3 regions of the Nocardioides campestrisoli genome follow, and region 2 is predicted to be linked to each of the others. Evidence: predicted binding sites of a transcription regulator. Region 2 holds the regulator's gene; each other region holds the start of a gene.

The links. Region 2 encodes LexA, which represses DNA repair genes until DNA is damaged. Its sites were predicted from a motif close to TCGAACANNTGTTCGA; they were not measured.
Region 1: the regulator LexA is predicted to act here: its motif matches at 3,194-3,209, upstream of H8838_RS08210 (DUF6504 family protein).
Region 3: the regulator LexA is predicted to act here: its motif matches at 4,169-4,184, upstream of H8838_RS18910 (HNH endonuclease signature motif containing protein).

The regions. Positions count from the first base shown of each region.
Region 1 covers NZ_CP061768.1:1,699,546-1,709,542, reverse strand. Annotated here, with positions in the region: gene H8838_RS08220 (DNA polymerase III subunit alpha) at 1-2,309, opposite strand, end outside; gene H8838_RS08215 (SAV_6107 family HEPN domain-containing protein) at 2,299-2,772, opposite strand; gene H8838_RS08210 (DUF6504 family protein) at 2,772-3,113, opposite strand; gene H8838_RS08205 (hypothetical protein) at 3,355-3,819, opposite strand; gene H8838_RS08200 (YbaK/EbsC family protein) at 3,909-4,382, shown strand; gene H8838_RS08195 (ArsC/Spx/MgsR family protein) at 4,382-4,771, shown strand; gene H8838_RS08190 (phytoene desaturase family protein) at 4,782-6,080, shown strand; gene metF (methylenetetrahydrofolate reductase [NAD(P)H]) at 6,122-7,015, opposite strand; gene H8838_RS08180 (polyprenyl synthetase family protein) at 7,079-8,182, shown strand; gene H8838_RS08175 (Rv2175c family DNA-binding protein) at 8,234-8,605, opposite strand; gene pknB (Stk1 family PASTA domain-containing Ser/Thr kinase) at 8,722-9,997, shown strand, end outside.
Region 2 covers NZ_CP061768.1:3,367,306-3,377,302, reverse strand. Annotated here, with positions in the region: gene H8838_RS20045 (putative transporter small subunit) at 1-118, opposite strand, end outside; gene H8838_RS15840 (sodium:solute symporter family protein) at 142-1,812, opposite strand; gene secD (protein translocase subunit SecD) at 2,108-4,378, shown strand; gene H8838_RS15830 (ATP-dependent DNA helicase) at 4,408-6,390, shown strand; gene H8838_RS15825 (sulfotransferase family 2 domain-containing protein) at 6,384-7,145, opposite strand; gene lexA (transcriptional repressor LexA) at 7,175-7,903, opposite strand; gene H8838_RS15815 (GNAT family N-acetyltransferase) at 7,996-8,787, opposite strand; gene H8838_RS15810 (LysM peptidoglycan-binding domain-containing protein) at 9,084-9,512, shown strand; gene H8838_RS15805 (hypothetical protein) at 9,635-9,997, opposite strand, start outside.
Region 3 covers NZ_CP061768.1:4,006,643-4,016,639, reverse strand. Annotated here, with positions in the region: gene H8838_RS18940 (DsbA family oxidoreductase) at 1-216, opposite strand, end outside; gene H8838_RS18935 (hypothetical protein) at 270-851, opposite strand; gene H8838_RS18930 (DNA glycosylase AlkZ-like family protein) at 910-2,016, opposite strand; gene H8838_RS18925 (DinB family protein) at 2,046-2,630, shown strand; gene H8838_RS18920 (UBP-type zinc finger domain-containing protein) at 2,682-2,978, shown strand; gene H8838_RS18915 (winged helix DNA-binding domain-containing protein) at 3,008-4,132, opposite strand; gene H8838_RS18910 (HNH endonuclease signature motif containing protein) at 4,315-5,622, shown strand; gene H8838_RS18905 (VOC family protein) at 5,684-6,046, opposite strand; gene H8838_RS18900 (succinylglutamate desuccinylase/aspartoacylase family protein) at 6,100-7,122, opposite strand; gene H8838_RS18895 (ATP-dependent zinc protease family protein) at 7,119-7,646, opposite strand; gene rimK (30S ribosomal protein S6--L-glutamate ligase) at 7,672-8,862, shown strand; gene H8838_RS18885 (MFS transporter) at 8,897-9,997, shown strand, end outside.

The DNA of each region.
Region 1 (9,997 bases), 1.7 Mb from region 2:
GTCGACGCCATCCCCTCGACGTCGCCCAGCGCCCTGCGCTTCTCGTCGGCCTCGGCGAAGGAGACCCCGGCGAAGCAGGAGATGATCTCGATGACCTGCTCGTGGAAGACGACCACGCCATGGGTGGAGGAGAGGATCGGCACCAGGTCCGGGTGCAGGTAGGTGGGCGATCGCCAGCCCTGCTTCACCTCCAGGTACGGGGTGATCATGTCGCTCTTGACCGGCCCCGGCCGGAAGAGCGAGATGTCGGTGATGATCTCCTCCAGCGACTCGATCCCCGACTTGCCCACCAGCTCCCGCTGCCCCGGGGACTCGATCTGGAAGACGCCCAGGGTCCGCGCCGAGCTGACCAGGTCGAAGGTCCGGGGGTCCTCGAAGGGGACCTGCTCCCGGTCGTCGAGGTCCAGCTCGACCCCGTCGACCCGGGCGATCTCGCCCACCGCGTGGGCCATCGCCGACTGCATCCTGATGCCCAGCACGTCTAGCTTGAGCAGGCCCAGGTCCTCCACGTCGTCCTTGTCGAACTGGCTCATCGGGAACCCACCGTGGCTGGCCTCTACCGGCGTGCGGTCGAGCAGCGTGGTGTCGGAGAGCAGCACGCCGCAGGGGTGCACCGCGATGTGCCGAGGCAGGCCGTCGAGCCGCTCGACCAGGCCGAAGAAGAGGTCCAGCCGCTCCTCCCCCAGACCGCTGGCCCGCAGCTCGGGCAGGTCCCGCAGGGCCAGCCGGGCATCCCGGGCACGCACGTGCGGGAACGCCTTGGCCATCGCGTCGACCTCGCCCGGCGGCATCCCCAGCGCGGCGCCCACGTCCCTGACCGCGTGCCGGACCCGGTAGGTCTCCATCATCGAGACGCAGACGCACCGCTCCGCCCCGTACCGGTCCAGGATCGCCTCGTAGACCTCCAGGCGGCGGGCCGACTCGACGTCGATGTCGATGTCCGGCAGCGACTGCCGCAGCGGGGAGAGGAAACGCTCCATCAGCAGGTCGTGCCGCAGCGGGTCCACTCCCGAGATGCCGAGCAGGTAGTTGACCAGGCTGCCGGCGCCCGAGCCCCGGGCAGCGCACCGCACCCCCATCTCGCGGACCAGGTCGGTGACGTCGCCGACGGTGAGGAAGTAGGAGGCGTAGCCGAGCGAGGCGATGACCCGGAGCTCGTCGTCGAGCCGCTTCCAGATCCGCTGCCGTGGGGCGTTGCCGTAGCGGGCCCCGATGCCCGCCTCGCACCGCCCGCGCAGGATCGCGTCCGCCTGGGACTCGCCCGCCAGCCGGGCCACCGGCACGCCGAGGCCACCCGTCACCTCCAGCTCGGGGAAGTGCACCTCCCCGATCCCGAGGTCCGCGCGAGGGTCCAGGGCACACCGCTCGGCCACGGCCCGGGTGCCGGCCAGCAGCCGGTCGACCTCGCGCTCCCCCAGCCCGGCCAGCCGACAGACGTCGTCGGCGATCTCGCGCATCTGCCGACCGGACTTGAGGAACCCCTCCGCGTTGCCCCGGTCGACGTGCCGGGGGTCCAGCGGCACCAGCCGGCGCGAGGCGTCCAGGACGTCCACGGTCGGGGCGTCGCGGCGGTCGGCGTAGCGCACCGCGTTCGTGAGGACCGCACCCAGCCCCATCTCCCGGGAGAGGGAGGCCATCCGGGCCGCGTGCGGGGTGGACCCCGGCCCCCAGCCGTGCGCCGAGCCCCCGAGGCGGTGGGAGACCAGCTCGACGAGCAGGTTCTGCCGGGGCACCAGCTCACGCCAGGACTCCACCACGGCGTGCGCGAGGTCGTCGCGGCGCCGGGTCACCATCGCGCCCAGCTCGGAGCCCGGCCCGAGCAGGACCAGCACGTCGCCCTCGGCGAGGTGAGGAGCGAGCAGCGCCCGGGTGGCCACCGGACGGCCCCGCTCGCCGGCGAGGTGGACGGCCGAGACGAGGCGGCACAGGCTGCGCCACCCGGAGCGCCCCTGAGCCAGCAGGGTGACCCGGGGGTGGTGCTCCTCCCGGAACGCGCCACCACGGACCGGGGTGCGCCGACGCGGGCCACGGGGCGGCGCACCCTGCTCCCAGGACCCGGAGTCCCAGGACGCCGGGTCCCAGGATCCTGGGGCCACGGCGAGGTCCACGCCCAGCACCGGGCTGAGGCCGGCCGAGGCGCACGCCTTGGCGAACTTCACCGCCCCGTACGTGCCGTCCCGGTCCGTGAGCGCGAGGAGGTCCATCCCGTGCTCGGCGGCGCGTTCTACCAGGGCCTCGGGATGCGACGCTCCGTACTGGAGGGAGTAGCCCGAGGCCACGTGCAGATGGGTGAAGGGATCAGGCGACACCGGTCCGACCACCCGGTCCCGTCATGGCCAGCAGCCGACCCGGGCTGCTGGTGTGCGGCATCAGGCCGAGCGCCGACTCGACGACGGCCAGGAACCGGTCCGCGTCCCGGACCAGGTCGTCGGCCTCCCGCTCGCTCACCGCCCGGGAGGAGCCGGCCTGGGCCGCGGCACGCTTGCCCGCACCCGCCGCGAAGAAGGTCGCCCACTCGGTCAGCTCGGGCGCCACCTCGGCCAGCAGCACCCAGGCGTTCTTCTGCCGGCGGCGCGCCCCGGGCGCCGGGTGCGCCCGGGCCGCCAGCAGGGCGGCAGCGGACTGGAGCGCCGCGACATGGGCGCAGGCGTAGCGTCCCGGGACGTCTCGCGAGGTCATCGCCTCCTGCAGGGACTCCGCGGCGCGCGCCAGGTAGGAGTGGGTGGTCGCGGGCAGCAGGTAGGGGTTGGTTGCCTCGGTCCTGTCCGTCATCAGTCCACGCACCCGACGAGCTGCCACCGACCGCTGCTTCCGTCGAAGGAGAGGTCGAAGACGCCGGCACCGGCAGCACCCGGCGCAGCGCCTCGGCCTGCCTCCACCCGCCAGACCTCCCGCTCCACCAGGAGGTCGTCCTGCTCGCGCGTCGGGACGGCCTCGCCCCGGACCGCCACGGCACCGACGGACTGCCACCACGGGGCCGTCTCCACCCAGTGGGCCACCACGGCCCGCACCTTCCACAGCCGGCCCCGCCACAGGAACTGCTCCGGCCCTTCCGGACCGGGTCCGGGCACCGGGCCCCTCCGCACCTCCACGGGATCGTCGTACCGCCGCATGGCTCCTCCTCAGAAGCATCGCTCGACCCCACCGCCGACCTCGGTGACAATGGGATCGAGCCGCTGCCACCGAGGTCGCTTCGAACATTTGTTCGAACGAGACCAAGGTACACCCGCCCCCCGACAGCGGGTCAAGAACGAGGACGGCGCCTGCTGCGGACTCCCTCGCCCCCTCGTCCGGGCAGGCTCACGCCGCCCCGGCCGGACACGGCACCGGGACGGACGGAGGCGGGGAGGAGGCTCAGGACTCCCGGACGAAGCGGTGGGTGTCCTTGTGGAACAGGAGCACCAGCAGGGCCAGGCAGAGCACGACGATCAGCACCGCCATCACCACGAACAGCGTCGGGATGCCGCTGGCCACGCACACCACTGCCAGGAAGACGCCGAACAGGGCGATCACCGCCAGGGAGATCCGGGCCCACTCGAAACCCTCCACGAAGAACGCGAGCAGCACGCCCACCAGCATCGTGAAGACGACGAACGAGGTCACCGCCACCGGCACGAAGGCCGGCACCGCCAGGCTCGCCTCGACCGCCTCCAGGCCGCCGTCGCGCAGGATCCGCCGGGCGCCGGCGTTGCCCTCGGCCCACGAGTTGAGCAGGTCCTGCTCACGCCACCAGGTCAGCACGGTGGTCACCCCCGCCACCACCACCAGGGCGAGTGCGACACGGGTGGCGAGGATCACCGAGAGCGGGCGGACGGTCATGGGACTCCTGGGGTCGTGACCTGGCAGGTCGATGACTTCGCCCCACCCGCAGGTCGGCGTCGGGCAGGGCACGTGGCTAGGGTCGCACCATGGCGACCGAGCACGCATCGATCACGGCGTTCCGCGACGAGCACGCGCGGCGCAACGGTACCGGCGAGGTGGTCGTGCTCCCCGACTCGGCCCACACCGCAGCACTCGCCGCGGCCGCCCTGGGCTGCGTGGTGGGAGCGATCGCCAACAGCCTGCTCTTCGACGCCGACGGCGAGCCCGTCCTCGTCCTGACCTCCGGCGCGCACCGGGTCGACGTGGACGCCACCGCCGCCCGGATCGGCGTGCCCCGCCTGGTCCGCGCCACCCCCGACTTCGTCCGGCGGCACACGGGCCAGGTGATCGGCGGCGTCTCGCCGCTGGGCCACCCGGCCCCGGTACCCACCTTCGTGGACACCTGGATGCGCCGCCACGACACGCTCTGGGCGGCCGCGGGCCACCCCTCCGCCGTCTACTCCACCACCTACGAGGAGCTGGTCGCGATGACCGGTGCCCGGGAGATCGAGGTCGACTGATGGAGATCTGGCTCAACCCCGCCTGCAGCAAGTGCCGGACGGCGGCGGCGACGCTCGACGAGGCCGGCGTCGGCTACATCGTGCGCCGCTACCTGGAGCAGCCGCCCACCCCCGAGGAGCTCGGAGAGGTGGTGACCAGGCTCGGCGTCGAGCCGTGGGACCTGGCCCGCCCGAAGGAGGCCCGCGAGGACGGCCTGGACCTCCCCCGGGACCCCGAGCACCGGCACGAGTGGCTGGTCGCGCTCGCCACCCACCCCCGGGCGATCCAGCGACCGATCCTCACGGCCGCGGACGGCACCACCGTGGTGGGCCGCGACCCGGAGTCCCTGGCCCAGGTGGTCACGGCCCAGGCCCGGGCTGACGCACGGTCGGCGCACCCGGAGAGCTAGCCTCCCACCCATGCGCGTCGTGGTGGTCGGAGGCGGTCTCGGCGGCATGGCCAGCGCGGCCAGGCTCGCCAAGCTCGGTCACGAGGTGGTCCTGGTCGAGCGGTCCGCGGACCTCGGCGGCGCCCTCGGCACGGTCCGCGCCGGCGACCACACCTGGGACGCCGGCCCCACCAAGACGCTGCTGCCCGCCGTGCTCCGGGACCTGTTCCGCAAGTCGGGGCGTCCGCTGGAGCGCGAGCTCGAGCTCGTCCCGCTCGCGGCGATCCGTGAGCACCGCTTCGCCGACGGCAGCACGCTGCGGCTTCCCGCGGGGTCGCGAGCGGCCCAGCGATCAGCCTTCGAGGAGCTGGCCCCCGGCCTCGGCGACCGCTGGACGTCGTACGTCGACGCCCTGGGCCAGGACTGGGAGCTGCTGCGCCGCGACTACCTCGAGCGGCCCTGGGACCCGGGCCTGGCCGACCCCGGCGCCGTCCGGCGGCTGGCCAGCCGGCAGACCCTGCGCTCGCGCCTGCGCGAGGCGCTGGGCGAGCAGCGGCTCCAGCAGGTCGCCGCCCACCCCTTCACCGTCGACGGCCACGACCCGGCCCGCGTCCCGGCCTGGCTCGGCACCGTCTCCTACGTGGAGCAGAAGTTCGGCGCCTGGACCGTCCCCGGGGGGATGGCCCAGGTCGGGGAGGCCCTGGCCCGACGGCTGGCCACCCGCAAGGTCGAGGTGCTCACCGGCACCTCCGCGCACGACGTGGTGGTCCGCTCCGGACGGGCCGCGGCACTCTCCACCTCCGCCGGGGAGCTGGACGCCGACGCCGTGGTGTGCGCCGTCGACCCGACCAGGCTCCCGACCCTGGCCAGGCACGTGCGCCGGACCCGGAGCACCACCCCGCCGTCCCTGGTGCACCTCGGACTGCGCGGCGAGGTGCCCACGCTCGACTGCGAGGTGGTGCTGCACGGGGCACCCGACCTCTCGGTGCACCCGGGCGGGACCGCCCCCGACGGTGGGGCGTCCTGGACGGTGGCGTACCGGGGCAGGACGTCCGAGGACGTGCTGGAGACGATGGCGCGGCGCGGTCTCGACGTCCGCGCGTGCGTGGTGGAGCGGGTGGAGCGCACCCCGGCCCAGCTGAGCGCGCAGTGGGGCGGCTCGCCGCTCGGCGTGCGGTGGCATGGCCGCGGCACCGTCCGCCGCCGCCTGGGCCCGACGACACCGGTGCCCGGTGTCTACGCAGCCGGCTCGCACGCGACCCCCGGCTCGGGGATCCCCTTCGTGGGGCTCTCCGCCGCGCTCGTGGCGCAGGCGATCGGCCGGGCCTGACGCAGGCCAGACGCAGGGCCAGACGCAGGCCTGACGCTGGGTCAGACCCGCAGGCTCAGGGCCTCCCAGATCTCCCGCGTCGCCCGCGACCGGTTCAGCGTGTAGAAGTGCAGGCCGGGCGCCCCGCCGGCGAGCAGCTCCTCGCACAGCTCGGTGGCGATCCGGACCCCTTCGGCGCGGACCGCGGCCGGGTCGTCGGCGAGCGGGCGGATCCGCTCCTCCACCTCCGCCGGCATGTCCCGACCCGACATCTCCACCATCCGTCGCATGGAGGCGAGGTTCAGGATCGGCATGATGCCGGGGATGATCGGGAAGTCGACGCCCAGGTCACGGGCGCGCTGCACGAGACCGAAGTAGTCCGAGGCGCGCAGCACCATGTCCGTGACGGCGAACTCCGCGCCCGCGTCGTACTTGGCGCGGAGCACCCGCGCGTCGGCCTCGAGGCTCTCCGCGTCGCGGTGCCCCTCGGGGAACGCGGCCACGCCGACGCACAGGTCCTCGTGCTCGGCGCGGACCTGCGCCACGAGCTCGCTGGCGTAGCGCAGACCGCCCTCGGTCTGGACCCACGCCGTCCCGGGGCCGGTGGGCGGGTCGCCGCGCAGGGCGAGCACGTTGCGCACGCCCGCGTCGCCCAGCTCCTCGAGGATGGCGGTGATCTCGGCCCGGGTGTGACCCACGCAGGTCAGGTGCGCCATCGGCAGCAGCGAGGTCTCCCGAGCGATCCGGCCGGTGATCGCCACCGTGCGGTCGCGGGTGGAGCCGCCGGCGCCGTAGGTGACCGAGACGAACGTCGGGTGCAACGGCTCGAGCTCGCTGATCGAGCGCCACAGCACCCGCTCCCCCTCCCCGTCCTTGGGCGGGAAGAACTCGAAGGAGAAGCTCCGGCGGCCGTCGCCCAGGAGCTCACCGATCCGGGCCGGGCGCGCAGGGCTCATGCCGGCGATCCTAGGCTCGGGCCACGCGCCCGGGACCGACCGTCCACTGGCTAGTCTGGCCAGGTGCCTGCCCCCTCCGCCTCGTCCCGTCCCTCGGATCCCAGCGCCACGACCTGGGACGGCTCCGCGTTCCGCGCCGCCGTGCAGAGCGAGCTCGACGAGTTCCTCTCCGGCCAGGAGACCCGGCTGCGCCCGCTGGGCCCGGACGCCGTCCGGTTGCTCACCGAGGCGCGGGCCGCGACCCAGGGCGGCAAGCGGTTCCGGGCGGCCTTCTGCTGGTGGGGCTACCGCGCGGTGCGCCCCGACGGGGTGGACGAGCGTGCGCTCGCCCGGGCCTGTGCCTCGCTCGAGCTGCTGCACGCCAGCGCGCTGGTGCACGACGACCTGATGGACGCCTCCGACACCCGTCGGGGCCGGCCGTCCACGCACCGCGGGTTCGAGGCCGAGCACCGGGCGCAGGGCTGGCGCGGCGACCCCGAGCAGTACGGCGAGGCCGCGGCCGTGCTCCTCGGCGACCTGCTGCTGTCCTGGTCGGACGAGCTGCTGCGCCGCTGCGGACTGCCGCTGGCCGAGGTGGCGCCCGCCCTGGACGTGCTCGACCTGTGCCGCTCGGAGGTGATCGCGGGTCAGTTCCTCGACGTCTCGGTCCAGGCGCGCGCGCACGCCGACGAGGCGACGGCGATGACGGTGCTGCGCTACAAGTCGGCCAAGTACTCCGTGGAGCGGCCGCTGCACGTGGGTGCGGCGCTGGCCGGAGGGAGCCCGGGCGTGCTGGCCCAGCTCACCTCGTTCGGGCTCCCGCTGGGCGAGGCGTTCCAGCTCCGCGACGACCTGCTCGGCGTCTACGGCGACCCCGAGGTGACCGGCAAGCCTGCGGGCGACGACCTGGTGGAGGGCAAGCGCACGGTGCTGGTCGCGCTGGCCCTGGCCGCCGGCGGCCCGGGAGCCGAGGAGCTCGACCGGGCGCTCGGCACCCCGCTGGAGGAGGCGGACGTCCGCCACCTGCGGTCGCTGATGGACGCCGCCGGGGCGAGGGAGCGGGTCGAGTCGCTGATCGAGGAGCTGGTGACCCAGGCCCTGACCGCACTCGACGGCGCGGCCCTCGACGACCACGCGCGCGAGGTGCTGCGCGGGCTGGCGACCGCGGTCACCCAGCGCACCGTCTAGCGGGCACCGCCTCACGCGCTCCCTCGAGCGGCACCGTCTGGCGGGTGTCCCTCAGAACGCCATCGCCTGGGCGCGGCGCTTGACCTCCGAGCCCCGGTTCTCCCGCAGCGCGTCGATCGGCCGGCCCGGGAGGTCGAGGTCGGTGAAGAGCCAGGCGATGCACTCGCGGTCGTCGTACCCGCCGTCGTGCAGCACGGTCAGCAGGCCGGGCAGGCCCTTGACCACGAGGCCGTCCTGGAAGAAGGCGGCCGGCAGCTGCTGACCCGCACCCGGACGGGGCACCGCCGCAGCCAGCTCGTGCTCGCGGATCATCGTCCGGATCCTGCTCACCGTGACCCCCAGGGCCTTGGCCGCGCCGGCCCAGTCCACCCACTCCGGGACGAGTGCGTCGAGGTCGGCGTCAGCGAGCGGTACGTCGTTCATGGGGTCCATGCTGCCACCCGTCGCCACGCCGGTAGGTGGCCCACCCACCCCCGCAGGCGTCGGCTCCGTACGATGGCGCCACGCACTCTTCCCCAGCAGTGACGTCGGAGGTCCCCGTGGAGCCAGACGAGCGAGCCTCGCGGCGCGCCCCGCAGGCGACCGCCGACCCCCTGGTCGGCCGCCTGCTGGAGGGCCGCTACCGGCTCCACCGCAGGATCGCGCGCGGCGGGATGGCCGGCGTCTACGAGGCCCTCGACACCCGGCTGGACCGGACCGTGGCGATCAAGGTCATGCACGCCGGGATGGGCGACGACGACGCGTTCGCCGCCCGCTTCGTGCGGGAGGCCCGGGCCGCGGCGCAGCTCTCCCACCCGCACGTGGTGTCGGTCTACGACCAGGGCGACGACGACGGGACCCTCTACCTGGCGATGGAGTACGTCCCGGGGCGCACCCTGCGGGACGTGATCCGGTCCGAGGCACCGCTGAAGCCCGCGCGGGCGCTCGCCCTGGTCGAGCCCGTCCTGGCGGCCCTGGCCACCGCCCACCGCGCCGGCCTCGTGCACCGCGACATCAAGCCGGAGAACGTGCTGATCGGCGACCAGGAGTCCGGGGAGCAGGTCATCAAGGTGGCCGACTTCGGGCTCGCCAAGGCGGTCAGCGCGGACACCCAGCACACCGCCACCGGCGTGCTCATCGGCACCGTCTCCTACCTCGCCCCCGAGCTGGTCGTCCAGGGGCAGGCGGACCCCCGCGCGGACGTCTACGCCACGGGCGTCGTCCTCTACGAGCTGCTGACCGGCCACAAGCCGCACGAGGGCGAGTCCCCGATCCAGGTGGCCTACAAGCACGTGCACGAGGACGTCCCGGCGCCCTCGGCACGAGTCCCGTCGATCCCGTCGTACGTCGACGCGCTGGTCGCCCGGGCCACGGCCCGCGACCGCGGGCAGCGGCCCGCGGACGCCTCGGTCCTGCTGCACCAGGTGCACCGGGTGGCCCAGGCGCTGCGCGACGGCGTGACCGAGGACCCCGAGCTCGAGTCCGACCTGCGTCCGGTGCCGGTCGTCACCCCGCTGGACGTGGAGGTAGAGGCGGACCGCGAGGGCTTCGTCGACCTCGTCGACGAGGACGAGGTCAACCAGACCCGGCAGATCCAGACGCTGCCCCCGACGGCGCTGGTCGCGGCCGGCGGCACGGCCACGGTGCCGGCGGTGGCCGCCTCCGCCCTGTCGTCGACCGAGGACGGCGCCGAGCGTGCCGAGCCGCCCGCGATCCCCCGGCTGCCCAGCCCCCGGGCCGACGTGCCCGCCGGCGGCTCGTCGGGTCGGACCAGGCGCTCCTGGCGTGGTCCCCTGCTGCTGGTGCTCGCCCTGCTGCTGGTGGCCGGGATCGGCG
Region 2 (9,997 bases):
GCCCCTCCCGCCGCGCCGCACGCCAGTCGGAGACGAAGGCCCGGCTGAGGACGAAGAGGACGACGGCCACGATCACGGGCCAGATCAGGACGTAGAGGGTCAGGGCGGTGGTGGTCACGGTGCTGCTCCTTCTGCCCGCGCTCAGCGGACCGGGTCGAGGTCGTCGTCGAGGTCGTCGTCGGCCTGGTAGTCGCCGACGCGCTCCTTGACGGTGTCGAAGTCGAACGTCGCGCCGCCGGCCGCCGACATCGCCCAGCAGACGATGGTGCTGACCGAGTACGCGACCAGCGAGCCGCTCAGGGTGGCGTAGTCGTGGACCGCGCCGAGGGCGAACGGCGTGGCGACGACCGCCGCCAGCACGGCGGCCACCTTGGCGGGGCGAAGCCCGAGGAAGCCGAAGACCATCAGCCCCGCCACCACCCCGACGCCGATGATCGACAGCACGTCGACCACCAGGCCGGTGACGCCGTTCATCGGGACCAGGGAGAACCGCACCGGCAGGAAGACCGCGAGCGCGGCGAGCACGGAGACGGTGAAGGCCTTGTTGGTGACCTTCTCCCAGTAGAAGCTGGCGATCACCGGGAAGACCAGGGCGCCCCACAGTGCGCCGACGAAGACCAGCAGGTCGAGGATGTTGAGCTGGAGGCTGGCGAAGGCGATCGCGATCGCCGTCGCGGCGACCATGGTGCCCCGCCCGACCAGCAGCATGGTGCGCGGGTTCGCACCCGCCCGGCCGGCGACGTTCTGCCCGTAGACGTCGGCCATCACGATCGAGGAGAGTGCCGAGAGGTCGGAGTCGGCGGTGGAGGAGAGGGCGCCGACGATCATGATGAAGAAGACGGCGACCAGGATGCCCGGCAGGTACGACGTGGCCATCTGCGGCACCAGGTTGTTGACGTCGCCGCCCTCGGGCTCGATCCCGAGATAGAGCGCGAGCACGCCGAGCATCCCGATCCCGATCACCATCGCGCCGTAGCCGACGGTGGCGGTGATGAAGGTGGGCTTGATCAGGTCCTCACGGACGGCGAAGAGCCGCTGCGCGATGGTCTGGTTGCCGATCGCGTAGGCCAGCACGGCGGCGATGTACGGCGCGCCCTGCTCCAGGAAGGCGGTGCTGGAGAAGAAGCTGCCCTGCTGCGAGGTCAGGTTGCCGGCGCCGGTCTCGAACGCCGCCGGGAACCCCGCGGCGAAGAAGATCACCGGGACGATCACCGCGACCGCCCCGAGCATCGCCACGACCTGGACGAAGTCGGTCAGCACGGAGGCGCGGAAGCCTGACCAGAGCGTGTAGAGCAGCACGCCGCCGGCCACCATGAAGACGCCCTGGACGAAGGTGAACGGGGAGAGCAGCGAGATCAGCACGCCGCCGGCGATGAAGTTGGACATCAGGCTGATCAGGCTGCCGACGACGTTGGAGCCGGCGAGCAGGAGCTGGCTGGACCGCCCGTGGCGCACGTGCAGCACCTCGGCCAGGGTGTGCGCCCGGGGCGCGACCGCCCGGATCCGCTTCCCGAACGGGTAGATGAACAGGATCATCAGGGCGCCCCAGAACCCGTAGTGGATCGGGCCGGAGAGGCCGTAGGTGTAGCCCGAGGTCGCCGAGGCGTACATGGAGGAGGCCCAGATCCAGGTGGCGGTCATGCTGGCTGCGGAGATCCCGAAGCCGATGCCGTGGCCTGCGGTCATGTAGCCGTCGGCACTCTCCTGCTTCTTCCCGATCCGGGTGGAGATCCAGAAGGTCCCGCCGTAGAAGGCGAGCAGCAGGAGCAGGACTGTCCCGGCTCCGAACGTCACGGTGTCGATCTGGTTCAACTCATCGCTCCTCCGCGCCGGAGTGCGAGGCAGCGCCCCGCCACGGGACCGCCTGAGCAGGTCCGCAGATGGCGGCGAGCGAACGGCCTGGATCGGCCGGACGTCGGGGTCGGTCCCCGAGAGGCGCACCTCGGAAGCCCACCCAGGAACGTCAGTCCGGGGGCTCGGCGCCGGGTCACCGTAACAACCGGACGAGACGCTCGCCACTCCGGGAACTCCGCCCGGTCCACGCTCGTTGGATCCCCGGGTCGCCCCGGATTGGGTCGCCCCGACCGGCTAGGGAAAGATGCGTCGCATGTCACGTGGTGCTTGGATCCGCTTCGTTCTCGTGCTCGGCCTCCTCGTCGGGTGCGCGGTTCTCGCACTCAACAAGGAGCCCCGCCTGGGTCTGGACCTCAGCGGTGGTACGTCGATCACGCTCGAGACCAAGGACTCCCCGTCGGGGGTGGAGGCGAACGGTGCGAACACCGACCGCGCCGTCGAGGTGCTCCGTGGCCGAGTCGACGCCCTCGGCGTCTCCGAGCCGACCCTCGTCCGCTCCGGCGAGAACCGGATCCTGGTCGAGCTGCCCGACGTGCAGGACTCCGAGCAGGCGGTCAACACGATCGGCCGGACCGCTCAGCTGACCGTCCACCCCGTCGTCCAGGGCGGACTGACCAGCACCGACGAGAAGCCCTCGAAGAAGGGCAACCTGCTGGTGCCCAGCGAGCAGGGCGACGTGCTCGAGGTCGGGCCCGCGGTGATGGAGGGCAACGACATCACCGGCGCGGAGGCGGTGCAGCCGCAGAACAGCACCGGCTGGGCGGTCGCCGTCGACTTCTCCGGCACCGGCTCCGACGCCTTCGAGAAGCTCTCCGGCGACGCGGCCTGCGCGACCGGAGACCAGCGCCGGATCGCGATCGTCCTGGACGGCAAGGTCATCTCCTCGCCCGAGGTCCAGGTCGCCTGCGGCAGCTCCATCATCGGCTCCACCCAGATCACCGGAAACTTCTCCGTCGCCGAGGCGCGCGAGCTCGCCATCCTGATCGAGGGCGGCGCCCTGCCCCTGCCGGTCGAGGTGATCTCGGTCAGCGAGGTCGGCCCGACGCTGGGCGAGGCCGCGATCGACGCCTCGATCCAGGCCGGGATCATCGGTCTGATCCTCACCGGGCTCTTCATCATCTTCGTCTACCGCTTCGTCGGCTTCCTGGCCACGATCGCGCTGGCCTCCTACGCGCTGCTGGCCTACGCGATGCTGATCGGGCTCGGCTCCACGCTGACGCTGCCCGGCCTGGCCGGTTTCGTGCTCGCCATCGGCATGGCGATCGACGCCAACGTGCTGGTCTTCGAGCGAGCGCGTGAGGAGTACGAGGCGAACCCGTCCGCCGGCCTGCGCCGGGCGCTGATGATCGGCTTCAACAAGGCGTGGACGGCGATCATCGACTCCAACGTCACCACCCTGCTCGCCGCCGGCCTGCTGTTCTTCCTCGGCTCCGGGCCGATCAAGGGCTTCGGTGTCACGCTGAGCATCGGTGTCGTCGCCTCGATGGTCTCCGCGCTGATCATCGCCCGGGTGCTCACCGAGCTCGGCGTCAGCAACAAGTGGATCTCCCGGCACCCGAAGGTCTCGGGCATCGGCGACATCGGCCGGGTCCGCACCTGGCTGGAGCGCAAGAACCCGCAGCTGATGGTCAAGCGCGCCCTGTGGCTGGCGATCTCCGGCGTGGTCACCCTGGTGGCCCTGGCCGGCATCGTGGTCAACGGGCTCAACCTGGGCGTCGAGTTCAGCGGTGGCCGGGTGATGGAGTTCTCCACCACCCAGCCGGTCGACGTCGACGAGGCACGCGACGCCGTCTCCGACGCGGGCTTCGAGACCGCCACGGTCCAGCAGTCCGACCAGGAGAACATCACCGTCCGCACCGGCGAGATCAGCAACGACGAGGCGGAGGAGATCCGCACGGCGCTGGCCGAGATCGGCGGGGACGCCGAGGAGGTCCGCGACGAGGCGATTAGCGCCTCCTTCGGCAACGAGCTGCGGGACAAGGCGATCATCGCCTTCGGCATCGCCTTCGCGGCCCAGCTGATCTACCTCGCCATCCGGTTCAAGTGGACCTTCGGCCTGAGCGCGGTGATCGCGATGGCCCACGACGTGCTGATCGTGGTCGGGCTCTTCGCCTGGCTGCAGAAGCCGATCGACGGCATCTTCCTGGCCGCGGCGATGACCATCATCGGTCTCTCGGTCAACGACACCGTGGTCGTCTTCGACCGGATCCGCGAGCGCTGGCGGGGCTCCAAGCCCGGGGAGCTCTTCCGTGACATGGCCAACAAGGCCGCGGTGGAGACGCTCCCGCGCACGGTCAACACGGGTCTGGGCACCATGTTCATCCTGGCCGCGCTCGCGGTCCTCGGCGGCGACTCGCTGCGCGACTTCGCGATCGCCCTGCTCGTGGGCCTCGTGGTGGGCACCTACAGCTCGGTCTTCACCGCGACCCCACTGGTCACCTACCTGCAGGAGCGGTGGCCGATGAGCAAGGAGACCAAGGTCAAGGTCGAGCGGGCCCCCGACGACTCCGGTGCCGTCGTCTGAGCGTCGGCGGTCCCGACTAGGGTTCACGGGTGCCTGATTCCGTCCGGAAGGTCCTGAGCGACGCCGTCACCGCCCTGGGTGGCCAGGAGCGGGACGGTCAGGTCGCGATGGCCGACGCGGTCGCCGAGGCGATGGCCAAGGGCGAGCACCTGCTCGTCCAGGCCGGCACCGGCACCGGCAAGTCGTTGGCCTACCTGGTCCCGAGCCTCCTGCACGACACCAGGGTGGTGGTCGCCACCGCCACCCTGGCGCTCCAGCACCAGCTGGTCGAGCGGGACATCCCGCGGCTGGTCGAGGCGGTCGGGGACCGGCTCGACGCGTCGTACGCGGTGCTCAAGGGGCGCTCCAACTACGCCTGTCTGCACCGGGTGCGCGAGGGTGTGCCCGACGAGCAGGGCGTGCTGGTCGACGTGCCCGCGGGCTCGATGGGCGCCGAGGTGCTCGAGCTGCGCGCCTGGGCGGAGAAGGAGTCCGAGCAGGGCGGCACGGGGGAGCGCGACCACGCGCCCCGGCACACCGACCGGACCTGGCGCCAGGTCAGCGTCAACCACCGCGAGTGCCTGGGCGCGGCCCGCTGCGCCTTCGCCCAGGAGTGCTTCGCGGAGCGGGCCAAGGAGAAGGCGGCCCAGTCCCACCTGATCGTCACCAACCACTCGCTGCTCGCGATCGACGCGATCGAGGGGGTGCCGATGATCCCGGAGTACGACGTGGTGGTCATCGACGAGGCGCACGAGCTGACCGCGCGGGTCACGCAGGCGGCCACCGACGAGCTGAGCGTCGCCGACGTCGAGCGGGCGGCCCGCCGGGCCTCCCGCTTCGTCGAGGACCAGACCAGCACCTCCCACCCGGCCGATGACCTGGCCGACGCTGCCGAGGCGCTCGCCGACGCGCTGGCGATGACCCCCGGCGGGCGGATCGACTCCGCGAGCGAGCAGCTCAGCGACGCCCTCGTGCTGGTCCGGGACGCCGCACGCGCGGTGGTCTCGGCGTTCGGCAAGGAGGACAAGGCCGCCAAGGACGCGGACGCCGCCCGAACCCAGGCCAAGGGGCTGGCCCAGGAGGTCTTCGTCACCGCCGAGCGGATGGCCGCGGGCAGCGACGCCGACGTGCTGTGGCTCAACGAGGCCCGGGAGCGGATGCCCGCCCGGTTGGCGGTGGCGCCGCTGCAGGTGTGGGCGCAGATGCGCGATCGGCTGCTCACCGACAAGACGGTGGTCTTCACCTCCGCCACCCTGATGCTCGGCGGCGACTTCAGCTCGGTGGCCGGCAGCGTGGGGCTCAAGCCCTCGGAGCGGATCGACACCGGGGCGCCCCAGGCCGCCGACGACAAGGCCCTGCCGTGGCGCGGTCTCGACGTCGGCTCGCCGTTCGACTACGGCCGCCAGGGCATCCTCTACCTGGCGCGACAGCTTCCCCCGCCGGGACGGGACGGGCTCGGCCCCGCGCACCTGGACGAGATCGTCGACCTGGTCGACGCGGCGGGGGGTCGCGCGCTGGGTCTCTTCTCCTCCCGGCGGGCGGCGGAGGCCGCGGCCGAGGTGGTGCGCGAGCGGCTGCCGCACCTGACCACGCTGGTCCAGGGGGAGGCTCAGCTCCCCGAGCTCTCCCGGCAGTTCGTCGAGGACCCGCACACCTGCCTGTTCGGGACGCTGAGCCTGTGGCAGGGCCTCGACGTGCCGGGCGACACCTGTCAGCTGGTGCTGATCGACCGGATCCCGTTCCCGCGGCCCGACGACCCGCTGATGTCGGCCCGGCAGCGCGCGGCGGACCGGGCCGGTGGCAACGGGTTCATGCAGGTGGCCGCCACGCACGCGGCGCTGCTGCTGGCCCAGGGTGCCGGGCGACTGATCCGCACCACGTCGGACCGTGGGGTGGTCGCCATCCTGGACTCCCGGCTCGCGACGGCTCGCTACGGCGGTTTCCTCAAGGCGAGCCTGCCGCCGATGTGGACGACGACGGACCCGCAGGTGGTGCGCAAGGCGCTGAGCCGGCTCGCGGCCTCGGCTCAGTAGCCGAGGATCTGGTAGTCGCGCCGGTACATCCGGCGCACCCACTTCTCCAGCTCGGCCGAGGCCTCCCGGCGCTGTCCGGGGGCGGCGGTCTGGTTCTGCGGGTTCGCCGGCACCGCGGGGGCGCCCACCTGCTCGCAGACCTCGGCGAAGTCCCGGTCGAAGGACTCCAGCCGCCCGACGAAGTCCACCTGGCTGAGGTCGACGAGCCTGGTCTGCAGGGCCAGGTGCTGGTCGGTGCCGGGCACCGCGGCCAGGTCCTGGGTGCTCACCCACCGCGCGAACTCCACGACGTCCTGCATCCGCTTGTACGTCGCGGCGTCGAACCGGAAGTAGTTGTGGTTGACGACCTTGTCGTGCCACGCGGAGACGAACCGGTCCAGCGGGTCCCGGACGAAGGCGAACTTGAAGTAGTCCGAGAACGTCGACGTCGGGTAGTGGATCCGCATGGCGTGGTCGACGTCCATCGTCACCGAGTGCGCGGCGAAGTGGTGCCGGACCGTGCGGGTGGCCACCTTGGCCACCCGGTACCAGACGAACCGGTGGCTGTGGCTGATGGTCAGGTTGTAGCCGAGCGGGGAGAGCCAGCCCGTCTCGGCGCTCCGCTCACCGAGGTCGCGGACCAGGGTGGAGGCGTCGGCGGTCAGCTTGAACCGGTCGTCGGGCCGGGTCCGGAAGAGCTCGGGTGCCGGGGGCGCCGGTGGCTCTCCGCGGGACCCGCGCCCGCGGTCGTGCTGGTCTCGTCGGCTTCGGCGCATCGCCGGTGAGGCTACACGAGCGACGACCCTCACATCCGGCGCAGGACCGCCGTGACCTTGCCCAGGATCGTGGCGTGCGTGCCGTCGATCGGCTCGTAGGCGTCGTTGTGGGGGAGCAGCCAGACCTGGCCGTCCTTGCGCTGGAAGGTCTTGACCGTGGCCTCGCCGTCGATCATCGCCGCGACGATCTCTCCGTTGGCGGCCTCCGGCTGCTGGCGGATCACCACGTAGTCGCCGTGGCAGATGGCCGCATCGATCATCGAGTCGCCCGAGACCTCGAGCAGGAACAGGGTGCCGTCGCCGACCAGCTGCTTGGGCAGCGGGAAGACGTCCTCGACCCGCTCCTCGGCGAGGATCGGCCCGCCCGCGGCGATCCGGCCCACGACGGGGACGTACTGCGCGGCGGGCATCGAGTCGCCGATCCCCGTGGGGTCCACGCTCGCCTCGTCGGCGTTGCCCATCGCCCGCCGGGCGGCCATCATCTCGGGCAGGAAGACCTCGAGGGCGCGGGGCCGGTTGGGGTCGCGCTTGAGGTAGCCCTTCTCCTCCAGCACCTTGAGCTGGTGCGCGACGCTGCTCGAGCTGGTCAGCCCGACCGCCTGGCCGATCTCGCGCATGCTCGGCGGGTAGCCGCGCTGCTCGAAGGAGTCCTTGATGGTGGAGAGGATGCGCTGCTGGCGCGGGGTCAGCCCGGTGGCGTCCGGAGGACCGTCCGGCATCGGCACGACCTTGCCGCTGGTCTCGCGCGTCTTCGCCATCCTGGTGCCTCCTGGGGGTGGTGCGGGCTCGTGCCCTCACCGTAGTGCTCCAGCAGGCCTACTTCAAACAGGTGTTCGAAGACCGCGTGTCGTCAGTCCTCCGGCGTCCAGCCCCAGGTGACCAGCTCGAAGCCGGTGCGGAAGCCCAGTGCCACCAGCGCCTGGTACGTCGAGTCGGTGCCGATCACGGTGGCCGTGCCGGCACCGGTCTCCCGGGCCCGGTTCATCATCGTGCCGGTGAGCGCGTGCTCGATCCCGCGCCCGCGGGCCTGGGCCAGCGTCGTCACGTTCCCGAACATGACGCTGCCGTCGCGACGGTGGGAGCTGCCGGCCCCCTGCGGCTCGCCGGTGAACATGCTGCGAGCCACGAAGAACTGGTGGTCGGCCGGGTCGAGCGTGTCCAGGAAGCCGAGGTGGCTCGCGCTGGCCGAGGCCGAGAGGCCGAGACCGGCGAAGATCGTCGCGGCGGCGGGCTCGGTGTGGTCGGGCCAGGCCACGTCGATGTAGACGTGCTCGGGAGTCAGCGGGTCGATCGGGTGCTCGAGGTTGACGTGCATCGCCGGCGCCTGGTGCGGCGTCAGCCCGGCCTGGGCCAGCGTCGCCTCCAAGGCCGGGGTGGTGGTCTCCGGGGTGGTCACCCACTGGAACGGCAGGCCACGCTGCCGGAACGGCTCCAGCAGCTCGGGGACCCGCGTGGGCACGTCGGCGGAGGCGATCCGCGCCGTGGCGATCACGTTGCACGCGGCCAGCGGCAGGTGGGACCAGTAGACCGTGGCGTCCGGCTCGTCGCTGGTCGTAAAGACCGGGGACTTCGACACCGCGGCATGGAAGGCCGCGAGGTCGGCCTCGATGGTCTCCATGGGGGTGGTCAGGAGATCGCGCATGTGCAGGACGCTATGCGCGGGACCAACGGCCCGCATGCCTCAAACTGGTGACATCCCCTGTGTCATGGCCGGGGGCCCCGCGTAGCCGGTGTCGGTGCGACACGCCCTTCGAACAGTTGTTCGCCCAGATGCTTGATTCGTTCGAACAGGTGCTCTAACGTCGCACATGTGTTCGATCGAACGTCTGATCGAGACCATCCCGCCAGTCGCTCCCAGCAGGACTGTCGGAGGTCGCGACTAGACATCAGGTCGACAGCGATCCACCGGCTGACCGCCACTTCCCCAGGAGGTCCCAGATGAGCACCATGACCCTCGAGCACCCCGTCCGCCTCGCGACGGTGCACGAGCTGCGCCCGGCCGCCTGCGGTCCGGCGCCCGCCGTGCCCGTCCAGCGCGGCGCGGTGCGGCCTGAGGCTCGTCGCCAACAGGGCTCCGTGCGGCTCACCCGCCGCGGTCGTCTGGTCGTCTTCCTCACCTCGCTGGTCGCCGTGCTGGTCGCCGGCGTCGTCTTCGGCGCCGTCTCGGTGGCGACCGACAAGGAGGGCGTCGCGCCCGCGACGCAGGTCGTCATGGTCGACGAGGGCGACACCCTGTGGGGGATCGCGGCCGAGATCGCCGACGACGGCGACGTGCGCGCGGTGATGAACGAGATCGAGCAGCTCAACGCGCTCGACTCGAGCGTGGTGATGCTGGGCCAGGAGCTCCGCGTCCCGCTCGAGGGCTGACGCCCGGATCGCTCATCTCACAGACCCACAACTGAATAGCTTCCGCCGGTCGACTCGACCCCGGCCGGCGGAGCGGGGAAGAGGAGAGGCGGGGCCTGCGGGCCCCGCCTCTTCGTCTCTGGTCAGCGGGCGGCGCGTCGTCCGCCGGGCTTCCGGGGCGGCGGCTGGGGGCCGGGTGTGGGCTCCTCGGTGTCCTCGTCCCCGCCCTGCGCGGGGTTGCGCGCCAGCCCCAGCGCTGCGCTGAGCCGGGAGGCGAGCAGGAGCCCGACGAAGAGGCACGCCATCGCGCCGAGCGAGGCCAGTGCCAGCAGCGCCCATCCGGTCGAGCTCCCGCTCCGGGCGGAGGTGCCGAAGTCGATGGCCGTGTAGACGAGGTATCCCCAGGCGACTACGCAGGCGGTGATCCCCGCTGCCAGCGCGGCGATGCTGGTGTTGACCGAGGGGCCGGAACGCCTGGGCGCCGCTCGCCTCGCTCCAGCACGCTT
Region 3 (9,997 bases), 640 kb from region 2:
CTGCTGCACCTGCTCGGGGCTCATGCCGTACTTGACGGCGAGCATCTCGGCCGAGCGCTCACCGCCGGTACGCGGGGCGGTGGGGTCCAGCTGGAAGGAGCGCCACACGACCTCGACCTCGTCGGCGTGGCCGAAGTCGGCCAGCGCGGTCTCCATCCGCCGCTTGCCGATGTAGCACCAAGGACAGACGACGTCGCTCCAGATCTCGATCCGCATGCGAGGACAACCTCGCGAGCCGGTCGGGTGTTCCCCGGAGACGGGCCGAGGCGTCAGGCGTCCTGCCGCCGCGTCGGCACGTGGTGCCAGGCGCCGTAGATGAGCACCGCCACGCCCGCCAGCCACAGACCCACGCCCAGCAAGCCCGGACCCCAGTTCATCAGGGCGACGTAGAGGCCGATCGGGGCCGGGCCCACCTCGACGGCCACGACCGGGTTGGACTCGATCGCGGCACAGGTGACGGTCATCGTGTCGGTCTCCGGGGCGGTGAAGACGAACGAGACTTCGGGATCGCCGACGCCCTGCATCTCGACCGTGGTCCGCTCCGAGGGCGGCACGGCCCGCAGCTCCACCGCGTTGCCGGTGGCGTCGACGATCTCGCACTCCGGGTCGATCAGCCACTGCTCGCTCCACAGCGCGTAGTCGCTCCCCGGCTCGAAGACGGCCACCTCGTGGCTGCTCCCGTCCCGCGGCACCTCGGCGCCGCCCCCGTTCCACCACCACCCGGCATAGGTGAAGCTGGCGAACGCGATCACGATCCCGGCGACCATCAACGTCGCGGAGAGGACGAACACCCGCCACCCCGGGCGCTGCCGGGTCTGGGGTGCGGCCGGCGCGTCCGGGTGCGTGGTCATGGCCGGAGACTAGGGCCTGCGACGCGGGTGAGGGGAGTACGCCGCGCAAGGACGTCCCTCATCCGCGTTCCAGCTCCAGGTCGAGCCAGCCGGCGAGATCCCGCAGCTCCCGGTCGACGGAGCCGGTCAGCGCCTTGCTGAACGGCTCGTCCTCGTGCACCGTGTGCACCCGCAGCACGCCCGACTCCCGGTCGGCGACGGCGTCGACCTTGCCGACCAGCCGGTCGCCGTGCAGCACCGGCATCGCCCAGTAGCCCCAGCGCCGCTTCGCCGCCGGCTTGTACATCTCCAGCTGGTAGTCGAACCCGAACAGCTCCGCGATCCGCCGCCGGTCGAAGACGAGCCGGTCCAGCGGTGAGAGCAGCGCGGTGCGGCCGCGGAACGTCGTCCCGTCGTCGAGATACGCCGGGTCCACCCGCCAGCTGCCCGGCACCTCGTCGACGGTGGCCAGGACGCCGGCCTCGCCGACGTGGTCCGGCTCGCCGGGCATCTTGGGGCTCTTCGCCCGGGCGATGCCGAGCCCGCGCAGCCGCCGCCGGTCGCGCTCGGCCAGCGCCTCGGGCAGCGGGACCACCGGGACGTCGGGGTAGACCCGCTCGGCCAGGTCCCAGAGCTTGACCCGGCCCTCCCGACCGGCCGCCGCCACCTCGCCGCGGGCAGCCATCAGGTCGAGCAGCCTGCGCACGTTGCGGTCGTTGGTCCACCCGCTCGACTCCCACGGCACCGCCGTCGTGTCCGGGAGGGCGCTCGCCGGCAGCGGACCCTCGTCGTACAGCTTCTCCAGGATGTCGCGGCGGCAGGCGTCGTTGGCCTCGAGCCAGCCGAGGGTCCGCACCTGCCACTCCTTGAGCGGGCCCGGTCCCGGCCAGGCGGCCATCTCCGCGCGGTAGAGCGCGACGTCCTCGGCGGGCCGCAACCGCATGTCGAGCTCGACGAGCTGCCCGGTGCCGACCGCCTCCTCCAGCTCGCGGCGGTCGTAGCCGGAACCGAGCCGTGACCAGAGCACCAGGTCGGCGTTGCGGGCCACGGCCTCGGTCGGGTCCGCCTGCAGGAAGCCGAGGTGCCGCACCGTGTCGAGCACCGTCTCAGGCCGGTCCGCGCTCAGCAGCTGCGCCCGGACGGCGATCCGCCGGGCGTCGCGACGCGACAGCTGGGGGGTACCCATGACGGGAGCCTAGGGCTAGCGTCCGGGAGATGGAGGACGCCGCGACCCCGTCGCTCGAACCGCAGCCCCCGTGGGAGCCGCCGCTCGCGGGCACCGAGGCCGAGCACCTGCTCGGCTCGCTGGAGCGGCTGCGCGCGACCTTCCGCTGGAAGGCCGACGGGCTCGACGAGGCCGGGCTGCGCGTCGCCCTCCCGTCCTCGGCGCTCACCCTGGGCGGTTTGCTCAAGCACCTCGCGCTGGTCGAGGACCACATGTTCACCAGCAAGCTGGCCGGCACCTCGCCGGGGGAGCCCTGGGCCTCCGCCGACTGGGAGGAGCACCCCGACTGGGACTTCACCTCGGCCGGCTCGGACGCTGCCGCCGAGCTCTACCGGCGCTACGACGACGCCGTACGACGGGCGCGGCAGCGGGTCGGCGAGGCGCTCGATGCGGGCGGCCTCGACCACCCGTGTGCCGTCACCGGGCCCGACGGGACCCCGGCGAGCCTGCGCCGCCTGCTCTTCGACCTGGTCGAGGAGTACGGCCGGCACACCGGGCACGCCGACCTGCTCCGGGAGGCGGTCGACGGCCGCACCGGCGAGGACCCGCCGGAGGAGTGGCGGCCGTTCGAGTAGCCGGCTCCCGGCCCTCGACACCGCCACCGACGCGAGCGCACACTCGAAGACATGGCCGATCCCTGTGTCCACGCCACCCAGCTCACCTTCGCCGCCGCGCCGTCGGGCGACGGCTGCCTGGAGTGCCTGCGCGACGGCACCCAGTGGGTCCAGCTGCGGATGTGCCAGGACTGCGGACACATCGGCTGCTGCGACTCCTCCCCGGGCAGGCACGCCACCGCGCACTACACCGAGACCCAGCACCCGGTGATCCGCTCCTACGAGCCGGGCGAGGAGTGGTTCTGGTGCTACGTCGACGAGGGCGGCTTCGAGCTGCCGGACGCCCCGGAGGCGCTCTCGCACACGTGAGCCGCACGACTCGCCTCACCTGACTCCTCTCATCCCGTGACCCGCACCACGGGTGTCCTGCCCAGGTAGGCGCCATACCGGGTGGCGGCCTCGTCGATGGCGCAGAGCTCGTGCGCCGACAGCGCGCGGTGCGGTGTGAGGTCGAAGCGGACCCGCTCGGCCTCCAGGGTGCGCTTCATCCCGGCCACGAGCTGACCGGCCACGAGCGCCATGCCGATCGCGGTCTCCCGGCCGCGCGGCACCAGGCCGTCCGGGTCGAGCACCCAGCGGGAGTCCTGGTAGCCGCGGTACATCTCGTCGAGTACCTGGAGCAGGTGACCCCGGGGCTCTGCGGCGGCTGGGTCGGGCGGGGGATCGTGGTCGATGGGGTGCCAGAAGGTCCGCCCGTCGTGCTCGAAGGAGGAGAGCCGGTCGCGGACTGCGGCGATCCCACGCGTGGCCTGTCCCGGCGTGAGCGTGGCCCAGTAGGCGAGGTCCTTGGCGGTCGCAGGCCCGTGCCCGACCAGGTAGCGCCAGGCCAGCCGCGCCACCGCCTCGTTCAGGCCCTCCTCGTCGAGCTCGACCCGGGAACCGATCCGGTCCTCCCAGGCGGCATAGGTGTGCTCCGGGTCCTTTCCGGCGCCGGCCTCGCGCGGTGTCCCGCTGCAGATCCGGCGGTCCATCTCCAGGCCTGCCAGCAGCAGGCCGGTCATCCGGCCCGTGGCACGCGGGGCTAGGTCGGGCACCTGCTCGTGCATCGCGGCGGCGATCTCCGATCGCGTCCGGTGTGGTGCCGCGCGCACGGTCTCCACCACCACCTGGCCCAGCCGGTCGATCTCGGCGGGAGTGAAACCGAGGTCGCGTCGCAGCTGCCCGCCGGGAAGGTCGCGCAGTCGCGGGGACATCAGCGCGAGCAGCGGGTCGAGGTCCTCGCGCGCCACGTAGTGCCAGGTCGAGCGGAGCACGTGCGTACGCAGCACGTCACCGGACGCGAGCAGGCCGGCCAAGTCGGCTGGGTCAGGTGCCTGGGTGCGGGTCGCCACTGCCCAGGCCGACTGGCTCGGGTTCTCCGCCTGCACGCCCAGGAGATGGCGTACGACGTCCAGCGCGGACCCGGCGTGCGGCGCGCTCAGGTGCTGCGTCCGGAGGCGCCAGGCAGCGATCGAGCGGTCCATCTGGGGAGCGTAGCGAAGTGGTCAGTCTGCCCTTTTTCGAACATGTGTCCACAGTGTGGGAATGGGTGCTGCTGGGGGTCTGTCTTGTCAGTGGTGCCCGGTTGACTGGGGTCTGTCGGGGACTCATCGGGGGTCTTCGGTAGGTCGGGACGGGGGTCCTTGGGATGTGGGAGCAGGCGGGTGTGGGGCATCCGATCGCACGCGCGGTCGGGCTGGTGGACGAGGCGCTGGACTGCGCCAAGGGCGCGGACCCCTCGTTCCTCTCGGAGGGTGAGCAGCGGGAGGTGCTGCTGGGGTTGTCGCGTCAAGTCGACCAGCTGGAGCGGCTGCGGATGCGGGTGCTGGGCATCCTCGGTGCGCCCGGTGGGGTGGCGCAGGGTGATGGGGCGAAGTCGGCGGCGACCTGGGTGGCGGGCCGGACCCGGTGCGGGTACGGGTCCGCGCGGGCCGCGGAGAAGCTCGCTGAGGCACTCGACTCGCGGTGGCGGCTGGTGGGTGCCGGGTTGGAGGACGGGTCGGTGAACCTGCCCCAAGCCAGGGTGATCGTGAAGGCGCTGGAGGCGTTGGTGATCGACCCGCTCCCGGGTGAGGAGGTCCCCGACGACGTGCTCGCCCGCGCGGAAGCACACCTGGTGGAGTGCGCGGGTGTGTTCACCCCCGCCCAGCTGGAAGCACTCGGTGCGAAGATCCTGGCGGTGGTCGCCCCGGCCACCTGTGAGGAGCACGAACGCAAAGTCCTGGAGCGGGCCGAGCGGCGGGCGAACGCGGCCACCCGGTTGACGTTCCGCAAGCGGGGCGACGGCGCCACCGACGTGGCCGCGCGGATCCCGGACCAGATGGCGGCGCGGTTGAAGACGTATCTGGAGGCGTGGACCTCGCCGAAGCAGGACGACGGCAAGGACACCGGTGCCGCCACCGGTCTGGGGGCGTTTCCTCACCGGGATCCCGCGACGGGTCTGCGGTTGCCCCAGGAGCGGTTGCACGGGCAGGCCTTCTGCGCATTCCTCGAAGCCGCCGACCCCAGCAGGGTCCCGGCGCACGGCGGGTCGGCGACCCGAGTGCTGGTCACCATGAGCCTGGAAGCCCTACGCAGCGGGCTCGGCACGGGGTCGATCCTCAGCAACGGCGAGGACGTCACCACCCTCTCGGCGGGACAGGTCAGAAGGCTGGCCTGCCAGGCGCAGATCATCCCCGTGGTCCTGGGCGCGAAGTCGCAGGTGCTGGACCAGGGTCGGGCGTCGCGGTTCTTCACCGACAGCCAGCGGACCGCGAAGACGTTGACCCAGCGGGTCTGCGGGGCCGAGGGCTGCTCGGTCCCCTCGACCTGGTGCGAGGCCCACCACGGGCGTGATCCCTGGGGCCACGGCGGCAATACGGACCTGGACGACCTGCTCTTCCTGTGTCCCTGGCACCACCAACGTGCCCACGACCCCGCCTTCACCACCACCCAGCACCCCGACGGGTCCCTGCGCTACCACCGACGGACGTAGACCTACGCCCAGGTGCCGCCCAGGTGCCGCCCGGATGGCTCCCGACTGGGCAGCCCGTCTGTCAGCTCAGGCAGAGGCAGAACGGGTGCCCCGCCGGGTCGAGGAGGACCCGGAAGCTCTCGCCCGGCTGGTGCTCGTGCTTGGTCGCGCCCAGCCCGAGGACCGCGCTCTCCGCGGTGTCGAGGTCGTCGACCACCACGTCGAGGTGCATCTGCTGGGGCTGCTCCTGCCCCGGCCAGACCGGCGGCACGTAGTTCGCCACCCCCTGGAAGGAGAGGCTCTGCCCGTAGTCGGCACGGACGTCGATCCAGCCCCCGTCCTCGTCCGGATGGATCTCCCAGTCCAGCAGCGCGGCGTAGAACGAGGCGAGGGCGTCGGGGTCGGGGCAGTCCAGGACGATGGTCGGGAAGCGTGCGATGGCCATGCGTCAGCCTAGGGCTCGGACGCCGTCGGGCACACCCCTCCGGCGCCCCCGACTCAGGCAGGCGTGGCGATGTGCACGACGGCGTCCCCGGAGTTGACCAGCGGCGCCTCGGTCCGACCGATCACGATGCCGCCGCGGCGCGCCCGGATCACCCGCAGCGTCCGCCCGAAGGAGTTGGACAGGTGCCCGAGCCGGTCGCCCTCCTCGACCCGCTGGCCGAGGGTCACGTCGAGGTGCAGGAAGCCGGTGTGCCGGGCCCGCACCCAGGTGCTCTCCCGGCACTCGACGTTGACCAGGGGGTCCTCGCCACAAGTGTCCCCGCCACCCGCCGCGGCCCCGGCGCCGTCAGCAGGAGTGAAGCCGCCGGAGGCGTCCTCGTCGATCATCCCGAGCCGGCCGAGCACCCGGCGTACGCCGTCGACGCCGGCGGCGATCGCCCACTCGTCGAACCGCCACGCCTCCCCGCCCTCGTACAGCAGGACGGTGGCACCCACCTGGCCGGCGGCGTGCCGCAGCGACCCGTCGCGCAGCTTGGCGTGCAGCATCACCGGGGCACCGAACGCCTCCGCCAGCTCGCGGGTGACCGGGTCGTCGAGGTCGGCGCGCACCTGGGGCAGATTGGTCCGCCGGTCCGAGCCGGTGTGCAGGTCGATGCCGACCGAGCACTTGGCGACCACCTCGGTCATCATCAGGTGGGCGATCCGCGAGGCCAGCGAGCCGCGCGGCGAGCCGGGGAACGACCGGTTGAGGTCGCGTCGGTCGGGCAGGTAGCGGTCCCCGGTCATCACCCCGAGCACGTTGACCACCGGGACGGCGATCAGCGTGCCGCGCAGCGTCTTGGCGGAGAGGCCGGCGAGCACCCGGCGTACGACCTCCACGCCGACCAGCTCGTCGCCGTGGGTGGCGGCGTTGATCCAGACCGTGGGGCCGTCCTCCCGGCCGTGCAGCACCCGGACGGGCAGGCTCACGTCGGCGCCGGTGACCAGCCGGGTGACCGGCAGCTCGAGCTCCCGGGCGCTGCCGGGCCGGATCCGGACCTGGCCGATGGCGAACGAGTCCCGCGCGACGCGCTTCACGTGCCGCTCCCTGCCGGTCGTCCCCGGTTCTTCCGCCGGGTCCCGCGCTTGGGCCGCCCGCCCAGGTAGGAGCGCGCGGGGTCGACGAGGAACCCCTGGCGCAGCGCCTCGCGCCCGATCAGCATCCGGAAGCCCATCTCGTCGCGGCGGCTCAGCGTCATCTCGCAGGTGATCCGGCGGCCGACCAGGGTGAGGTCCATCAGCACCACCAGCCGCTCCTCGGTGTGGCCCGAGGAGCTGCGCACCGAGCGACGGTCGTGGATCGGGCACTCGACCACCACGGCGTCGTCGGTGGAGCGCTGCCACGGGTGCAGCGAGAACCGGACCCACGCCTGTCCGTCACGCTCGAGCTCGGTGAGGTCGAAGGCGTGCACGGACGACGTACGGGCACCGGTGTCGAGCTTGGCCTTGAGCCAGGGGACGTCCGCGTCCGGCAGGCTCACCCACTCACGCCACCCGGCGACGATGGGCTGACGGGGGTCGGTGTTTGAATGAGCCCCGTCCGCGGTACTCGCGCTCGTCACCTCACCTGCTCCTCAAGGATCCACGTTGAAGCTGGCCATCCTCTCCCGGGCGCCACGCGCCTACAGTACGCAGCGGCTGCGCACCGCCGCGCAGGATCGCGGGCACACGGTCAAGGTGCTCGACACCCTCCGCTTCGCGATCGACATCTCACACGACGAGCCCGATCTGCAGTTCCGGGGCAAGCCGCTGTCGCACTACGACGCGATCCTGCCGAGGATCGGGAACTCGATCACCTACTACGGCACCGCCGTGGTGCGGCAGTTCGAGCAGATGGACGTCTACACCCCCAACCCGTCGTACGGGATCTCGAACTCGCGCGACAAGCTGCGGGCGACCCAGATCCTCTCCCGGCACGGCATCGAGATGCCGGCGACGATGTTCGTGCGCAACCGCGCCGACGTGATCCCGGCGATCGAGCAGGTCGGCGGGGCGCCGGTGGTGATCAAGCTGCTCGAGGGCACCCAGGGGATCGGCGTCATCCTGGCGCCCGAGCTCAAGGTCGCCGAGGCGATCATCGAGACCCTCCAGTCCACCCGGCAGAACGTGCTGATCCAGCGCTACGTCAAGGAGTCGCGCGGCCGCGACATCCGCGCCCTCGTGGTCGGCGACCGGGTCGTCGCCGCGATGCGGCGCAGCGCGCAGGGCGACGAGTTCCGCTCCAACGTGCACCGCGGCGGGTCGGTCGAGGGGATCTCGCTCTCCCCGGAGTACGAGCGGGTGGCGGTGCGCTCGGCGCAGATCATGGGGCTGCGGGTCGCCGGCGTCGACATGCTCGAGGGTGACGACGGGCCGCTGGTGATGGAGGTCAACTCCTCGCCCGGCCTGGAGGGGATCGAGTCCGCGACCAAGCTGGACGTGGCGGGCGCGATCATCGACTACATCGACAACCAGGTCGCCTTCCCCGAGATCGACGTGCGGCAGCGGCTCACCGTCTCCACCGGGTACGGCGTCGCCGAGATCGTGGTGCTCCCCGGGGCCGACCTGGTGGGCAAGAAGCTCGGCGAGTCCGGGCTCGACGACCGCGACATCAGCGTGCTGACCCTGCACCGCGGCACCCAGGTGATCCCGAACCCGCGCAACAAGACCCTGCTCGAGGACGGCGACCGGCTGCTCTGCTTCGGCAAGCTGGAGGAGATGCGCTCGATGATCCCCGAGCGCAAGCGGCGTCGGGCGCGGGTCCGCAAGCTGCCGACCCAGCCCATCCACGGCGACTGAGGCGCGCCACCACGCCCATCACTACGGTGGTGCCGTGAGTCGCGCCGACGTCCTGTTCGCCCGCCTGGTCCGCACGCCCGGCGGGCGCGACACCACCGGCACGCTGAGGCCCGAGGTGCGCGAGCACGTCGGCAGCAACGGGCTGCGCCAGGTCGCGGCCGACGCGCTGCAGAACGTCGGCGACCAGGTGGTCAACGCCAAGACCGTGCTGCCCTGGCTGCTCAGCGCGGTCGGCGCGCCGGGGGTGCTGCTCGGGCTGCTGGTGCCGATCCGGGAGTCGGGCTCGATGCTGCCGCAGGCGGCGCTGGCCCCGCGGGTGGCGAGCCGGCCGGTGCGCCGGTGGATCTGGGTGACCGGCGCGCTCGGCCAGGCGGCCTCGGTCGCGGCGATGGCGCTGGTCGCCCTGCTCACCGAGGGCTGGGTGGCCGGGGTCGGGGTGCTGCTGGCGCTGGCCGTCTTCTCCACCTCCCGGGCGCTCAACTCGCTGGCCGGCAAGGACGTGCTCGGGCGGACGGTGCCGAAGGGCCAGCGCGGTCAGATCAACGGCCTGGTCACGGTGGCCGCGGGACTGGTCGCGGTCACGCTCGGGCTCGCGCTGCGGGTCTTCGGGGGCGACGACGTGGGCCTGGGGGTGCTGGTCGGCCTGCTGGCCGGCGCCGCGGTGGCGTGGGCGCTGGCCGCGGTCGTCTTCGCCGGCGTCGTGGAGCCCGTCGAGGAGCCGGTCGACGACGCCGAGGACCAGGGCTGGTTCCGCAGCGCGGTCGCCTCCCTGCGTGAGGACGCCGGACTGCGCCGCTTCGTGCTGGTCCGCGGCCTGCTGCTGGTCTCCGCGCTCAGCCCGCCGTTCGTGGTCGCGCTCGCGGTGACCGAGGGCGGGGCGGGCCTGGCCGGACTGGGTCCGTTCGTGATCGCCCAGGGCGTCGCCGGACTGGTCGGTGGCCGGCTCTTCGGCCGCCAGGCGGACCGCTCCTCGCGCCGGCTGATGGTGCTCGGGGCCGCGCTCTCCTCCGCGGTGGTGCTCGGCTTCCTGGCCCTGCTCCTGGTCGACCCGATGCGGGAGTGGGCCTACCTCTACCCGGTCACCTACCTGTTGCTGGCCTTCGTGCACACCGGCGTCCGGGTCGCCCGCAAGACC